Linked DNA regions of Rhizobium lentis. The protein of the gene in region 2 binds, or shares a complex with, the protein of the main gene of each other region. Links are inferred from orthologs where the notes say so. Each region holds a gene or a part of one and is shown on either strand. Other genes may lie near its edges. The genes, in order: dnaN and J0663_RS17070.

What was found.
Region 1: the proteins of J0663_RS17070 (region 2) and dnaN are in contact, whole or in part, in a solved structure (PDB 1OK7), measured with the Escherichia coli proteins. The link is inferred for Rhizobium lentis from one-to-one orthologs.

What each region holds. Positions count from the first base shown.
Region 1 is NZ_CP071454.1:2,155,627-2,158,835, forward strand. The notes cover bases 158-3,047. They hold dnaN (DNA polymerase III subunit beta), read right to left. Parts: upstream 2,217-3,047; coding sequence 1,098-2,216; downstream 158-1,097. Other genes in these bases: J0663_RS10340 (DUF72 domain-containing protein), read right to left, coding at 158-1,041; rsmI (16S rRNA (cytidine(1402)-2'-O)-methyltransferase), read left to right, coding at 2,475-3,047. In the rest of the region: phospholipid N-methyltransferase PmtA, read right to left, coding at 1-37; more of J0663_RS10340, read right to left, coding at 133-157; more of rsmI, read left to right, coding at 3,048-3,209. UniProt on the Escherichia coli protein: Confers DNA tethering and processivity to DNA polymerases and other proteins. Acts as a clamp, forming a ring around DNA (a reaction catalyzed by the clamp-loading complex) which diffuses in an ATP-independent manner freely and bidirectionally along dsDNA.
Region 2 is NZ_CP071454.1:3,557,245-3,560,513, reverse strand. What follows is about bases 165-3,114. They hold J0663_RS17070 (DNA polymerase IV), read left to right. Parts: upstream 165-968; coding sequence 969-2,261; downstream 2,262-3,114. Other genes in these bases: J0663_RS17065 (L,D-transpeptidase family protein), read left to right, coding at 2,354-3,114; J0663_RS17075 (GNAT family N-acetyltransferase), read right to left, coding at 305-892; J0663_RS17080 (hypothetical protein), read left to right, coding at 165-330. In the rest of the region: more of J0663_RS17080, read left to right, coding at 1-164; more of J0663_RS17065, read left to right, coding at 3,115-3,269. UniProt on the Escherichia coli protein: Poorly processive, error-prone DNA polymerase involved in translesion repair and untargeted mutagenesis. Copies undamaged DNA at stalled replication forks, which arise in vivo from mismatched or misaligned primer ends.

The DNA.
Region 1 (3,209 bases), 1.4 Mb from region 2 along the record:
TCCCGAGGTGTTCCTTCACCTTGACCCGTAAGCGCATTCTCCACCCATCTGCACGTTGATCGACTGTCTTAATATGCCGCTTGTCGCTGTTGGGACAAGGATTTTCGCAACAAGGATACCGGCATCAACAGCTCAGGCGGCCTTTCGGCCGGTACGGGGCATGAGATCGGCAAGTCTTTCGCTCAAATGGCCAGCGTCGACAGGGGCGCGCAATTTCTTATCGGTATTGTCGAAATAAAGATAGACGTCGCGGCCCTTGGCGCGCGCCGGCAGCGGCGCAAGCACGCGCGTCGCATTTTCGGGCTCCGCTCCCGTAACCCAGGCGCGGACGCGTTCGGCCCAGAGGTCGAGCGCCTCATCCTCGTAGCCGCTGACATAGAGCTGTTCGGAGCCATGCAGCCGGCAATAGACGAAATCGGCGGTGATATCCATCAGCAGCGGCCATTGCACCGTGTCGGCGCAGACGAGCGCCACCTTGTGACGCCGGAGCATCTCGATGAAATCAGCCGAGCGGAAGCTGTCATGGCGGATTTCGAGCGCATGGCGGATCGGCTGACGCCCGTCGCTTGTGAGCCAGGCCCTCCCTTTGAGGCGGCCGTCATGCTGCTTCGCAAGCGCGATCGCCCCATCGCGGTCATGCGGCAGCAGCGACAGGAAATTTTCAAAGCGTGCCGGTTCGAAGGCCATGTTCGGCGGAAATTGCCAGAGGATCGGCCCGAGCTTGGGGCCGAGCCTGAGCAGGCCGGAAGCAAAGAAATTGGCGAGCGGCGTCCTAATGTCCTGCAGCCGCAGCATATGGGTGATGAAGCGTGATCCCTTGACCGCGAAGACGAAGTCGTCGGGCGTTTCATCGCGCCAGCGGCCGAAGCTTTCGGGCCGCTGCAATCCGTAGAAGGTGCCGTTGATCTCGATCGAGGGGAAGTGGCGGGCGGCGTAGGAAAGCTCGTGCTTCTGCGGCAATTCCTTCGGATAGAATTGCCCGCGCCAGGGCGCATAGGTCCAGCCTGAAATGCCGATACGCACCGCTCCCGTCTTTTTCATTCTGCTCTCCTCCGGTTTGACAGGAGGAAAACCGAAAACGGGCGCCTTCGTTCCGGTCAGACGCGCATCGGCATCAGCACGTAGAGCGCATCGTCACCGGCCGTGTCACGGATCAGCGTCGGTGAGCCGGCATCGGCCAGCAGGAAGATCGCTTCCTCGCCGGAAAGCTGCGCGGTGATGTCGAGCAGGTATTTGGCATTGAAGCCGATTTCCATCGCGTCGGTGTCGTAGCCGACGGCGACTTCTTCGGTAGCGCTGCCGGAATCCGGATTGTTGACGGTCAGCATCAATTGCCCGTCGGACAGCGCGAGCTTCACGGCGCGGCCGCGCTCGGAGGAGATTGTCGAGACGCGGTCGACGGCCTGGGCGAAGCTCGTGCAGTCGACGCGCATTTCCTTGTCGTTGCCGGTGGGGATGACGCGCTGGTAATCCGGGAAGGTGCCGTCGATCAGTTTCGACGTCAGGACGATTGAGCCGATCGTCATGCGGATCTTGGCGTCGGAAACCTCGACCGTCACGATCGCTTCGGGATTGTCGACCAGCTTCTGCAGTTCGCCGACCGTCTTGCGCGGAATGATGATGCCGGGCATGCCTTCCGAGCCGGCGGGCGCGTCGACATCGGCGCGGGCCAGCCGGTGGCCGTCGGTTGCCACCGCCCTGAGCTTCAGTTCGCCGTTGCTCTCGATCGTGTGGAAGAAGATGCCGTTCAGATAATAACGCGTCTCTTCGGTCGAGATAGCGAACTGCGTGCGGTCGATCAGCATCTTCAGATCGGTCGCCTTCAGCTTGAAGCTATGCGTGAAGGTGCCGGCGGTCAGATCCGGGAAGTCGGATTCCGGCAGGCACTGCAGCGAGAATTTCGAACGGCCCGACTGCACGCTCATCGAGCCGCCGTCGGCGCTGGTGGCAAGCAGCACTTCCGATCCGTCGGGAAGCTTGCGCACGATATCGTAGAGAAGATGGGCGGGAACGGTGGTGGCGCCGGACTGTTCGACGCTTGCCGGCGTCGCCTCGGTGATCTCGAGATCGAGGTCGGTCGCCTTCATGTCGAGGTTCTGGCCATCGGCCTTGAGCAGTACGTTGGACAGGATCGGGATCGTGTTGCGACGTTCGACCACGCGGTGGACGTGGTTCAGCGATTTCAACAGGTTTGACCGCTCAATAGTAATACGCATGGGATGCTACCGCTTTCGACCGTGACAGTCCGGGCGTCGAGCGCCGGAAGAATGCTTTCCCGACCCGAGACCGGGGGAGTGGACGGGCAAAATGGCAGACTTCAGCATCGGTTTGCAAGAGGCATGGACAGCTGGACGCCCGCATTTGAGGTTTTCCGGAGCAATCCTCACAGAAATCCGAACCCTTGCCGAAGCCGCAGCGCTCGCCCATAAAGGCCGATGAACCGGCAAGGCGCCGGCGGCACGAAGGCAAAGGGCATGAACGAGCAAACCACAGGCGAGGACGCCACCAGGCGAAGCTTCCGCCTGCACAACATGGCGGTGCCGGCGCGGCCGCTGGAGCCGGCGCTTTATCTCGTCGCCACCCCGATCGGCAATCTTGGCGACATCACGCTGCGCGCATTGGAAACGCTGGCCGGCGCCGACGTGCTGGCCTGCGAGGATACGCGCGTCACCCGCGTTCTGCTCGACCGCTACGGCATCCAGAACCGCCCCTTCGCTTACCATGAGCACAATGCCGATGAAGCCGGCCCGCGGCTCATCCAGGCGCTGGAGGCCGGCCGCTCGGTGGCGCTGGTGTCGGATGCCGGGACGCCGCTGGTGTCCGATCCCGGCTATCGGCTGGCCCAGCAGGCGATTGCGGCGGGTTATCGCGTCATCCCCATTCCAGGCGCCTCGGCGCCGCTCGCAGCCCTTGTCGGCTCTGGCCTGCCGAACGACGCCTTCCTCTTCGCCGGCTTTCTGCCGGCCAAGGACAAGGCCCGCCGCGATCGTCTCGGTGAATTTGCCGCGGCTCCCGCGACACTGATATTTTTTGAATCGCCCCATCGCATCGGCGCCACCCTTCTCGCTGCCGCTGACGTGTTGGGGGCGGCGCGGCCCGCTTCCGTCTGCCGTGAGCTGACCAAGACCTATGAGGAATTCCGCCGCGGCACGCTGGCCGAGCTCGCCGCGCACTACCAGCAGGTGGAAAACGTCAAGGGCGAGATCGTC
Region 2 (3,269 bases):
GATCACCGCCGCCGCCTGCTGGACAGCGCCGGCCTGCTCTTTCCGCTGCTTGCCAGCGAACAACCCAAGGGGCCGATCGTCCATGCGCTGCATGCCAGCCGCTCCTTTCCCATCGCCTTCATAGACGATATGGCGCACAATCTGCATTCCGTTAGGGAACACGTGGCCGATTGCCTGCTCATTCACCTGATGCCGGACTCGCCCGTCCATCGTTTCGCACCGGCGGCGGCCGACGACATCACCCGCGCCTCCGACTGGGCGCATGCGGCCGAGCTGATCGACGCACATTTCCGTTCCGGCACGTTCAATCGCGCAGCTCCAGCCGCATGAGCGGACGGCCGTCCTTGCGTCTGGCAATCGTCTCGAAACCGGCTGCGTCGAAGATTGCCGTCGAGCCGATGCAGAGCGTCACCGATTTCGACTGCTTCACATGGTCGATCGGGCAAGCTTCGAGCAGCCGCGCTCCCTGACGCCGGGCATAATCGATCGCACCGGCAAGCAGACGATGGCTCATTCGCCTGCCGCGCAGTTTGGGCAGCAGAAAAAAGCAGCTGATGGCCCAGATCGAGGGATCACGCGCATCGTCCTCCTCCAGCGGCCGCGAGACTGTGCGCGGCGAATTGAACTGCGGCACGTCGTGGCGCGGTCCGACCTGCACCCAGGCGACCGGCCCGCCATCGGCATAACAGAGGATTCCCGGCGGCGGCCCCGCCTCGATCCGTTCCCGCATATGCGCCTTGCGCTCATCCGGCGTCATCGCCGTCCTCACCGAATGCGGCAAGCGCAGCGCGACGCACCAGCAATTATAAAAAGCCACCTGTGGGCCGAACAAAGTTTCGAAGTCGCCCCACCGTTCTGCCGTCACCGGTTCGAAACGAAGATCGTTATCCAAAGGCAAAGCTCTGCCCCTCTCTTGTGACTCGCAAGCTTAAGGCGTAGTGTCGCCACGTTCAACCTTTGTTCTCACCATGATGCCCGCGCCTGACAAGACACCCGGCTTCTGTCGCGACTGCCTTGCCGAGCAGAAGGGCGAGGCGCGTCGCTGCCTGGCCTGCGGCAGTCCGCGTCTGGTGCGCCATCGCGAGCTCTATGCACTGACACTGGCGCATATCGATTGCGACGCCTTCTACGCGGCGGTCGAGAAGCGCGACAATCCCGAACTTGCCGATAAGCCCGTCATCATCGGCGGCGGCAAACGCGGTGTCGTCTCCACTGCCTGCTATATCGCCCGCATCCACGGCGTGCGTTCGGCAATGCCGATGTTCAAGGCCCTGGAGGCATGCCCCCAGGCTGTCGTCATCCGCCCGGACATGGAGAAATATGTCCGGGTCGGGCGCCAGGTGCGCGCGCTGATGCAGGATCTGACGCCGCTGGTGCAGCCGCTGTCGATCGACGAAGCCTTCCTGGAACTTGGCGGCACCGAGAGATTGCATCACGACCCGCCGGCGCGCACGCTCGCCAAATTCGCGCGACGCGTCGAAAAGGAGATCGGCATCACCGTCTCGGTCGGGCTTTCATATTGCAAATTCCTCGCCAAGGTTGCCTCCGACCTGCAGAAACCGCGCGGCTTTTCCGTCATCGGCCGTGAAGAAGCGGTGGAATTCCTGGCACCGCGTCCGGTCACCACGATCTGGGGCGTCGGCAAGGCCTTCGCAGCGACGCTGGAGGCGGACGGCATCCGCACGATCGGCCAGTTGCAGCAAATGGAGGAGAACGACCTGATGCGCCGCTATGGTAGCATCGGCCAGCGGCTCGCCCGGCTCTCGCGCGGCATCGACGACCGTGAGGTGCATCTCAACGATGCGGCCAAGAGCGTTTCGGCCGAGACGACCTTCTTCGACGACATCTCACGCCATGACGATCTCGTGCCGATCCTGCGCAACCTTTCCGAAAAGGTTTCCTGGCGGCTGAAGAAAAACGATATTGCCGGCCAGACCGTGGTCCTGAAGCTGAAGAGCGCCGACTTCAAGTTGCGCACCCGCAACCGCAAGCTCGAAGACCCGACCCAGCTTGCCGACAGGATCTTCCGCATCGGGCTCGAACTTCTCGAAAAGGAAACGGACGGCACGAAATTCCGCCTGCTCGGCATCGGCGTTACCGATCTCGGCGATGCCGCCCGCGCCGATCCGCCCGATCTCATCGACCGGCAATCGGGCCGGCGGGCGGCGGCCGAAGCGGCGATGGACAAGCTGCGCGACAAGTTCGGCAAGAACACGGTCGAGACCGGCTATACGTTCGGCAGCGGCAAGCGTGATCACTAAAGCGTGAGGCCGGCGCACAGTCCGGGCTTTAAAATCTTCCTTAAACTTCGTCCCATAATGTGCCGGACCAGTATTGCGTATGGTTGGGTATCATGGTCTCGCGTCTCGTCTTCGGCCTCGGCTTGCTGTCGGCCACCGCACTCGTGCACCCTGCTTTTGCCGCGGATACACGCACGCTGCAGATCTTCGTCTCCAAGAACAAGCAGTCGCTCGCCGTCTATGACGGCACCGAGGTCGTGGCGACCTCGAAGGTTTCGACAGGCAAGGACGGCCATACGACGCCGAGCGGCATCTTCTCCGTCATCGAGAAGCAGAAGTACCATGAATCCAACATCTATTCGAACGCGCCGATGCCTTTCATGCAGCGGCTGACCTGGTCCGGCATCGCGCTGCACGAATCCAATTCGGTGCCGCGCTATCCAGCTTCGCATGGCTGTGTGCGGATGCCCGGCGCCTTCGCAAAGATGCTTTATGGAATGACCGACGCCGGGATCCCCGTCATCATCAGCGATGGCGAGCTGGCGCCGCAGCCGATCGACCATCTCAATCTTTTCCATCCAGACTCGCCAACGGCGATGCCTCTGCTTTCGGATGTCGAGCTGCGGCCCTCTATGCCCGACAGCCCCGAGGCGCCTGTACAGGTGGCGATGAACGACACGGTCGCGATGCCGATGCCGGTTGCAGCTCCGGACGCCAAGCCACCGTCCGAGCCGATCAGCATGCTCATCACACGCCGCACGCTGCGCGAGACGGTGATCGACATCCAAACCCTTCTCAATCAGCTCGGCTTTTCGGCCGGTGATCCGGACGGTCTGCTCGGCCCGGCGACCGTTCAGGCGATCAATGCGTTCAAAACGCTGCGGCCGACGGAATTTGCCGGCGACAGGAATCTGATCTCCGACAGGCTGCTGAAAGCCGTCTATGCAGCGGCCGGCAAGGGCGAGCCACCGAACGGCGTCATCATGGTGCGGAAGGCGTTCAAACCGGTCTTCGAGGCGCCGGTGACGA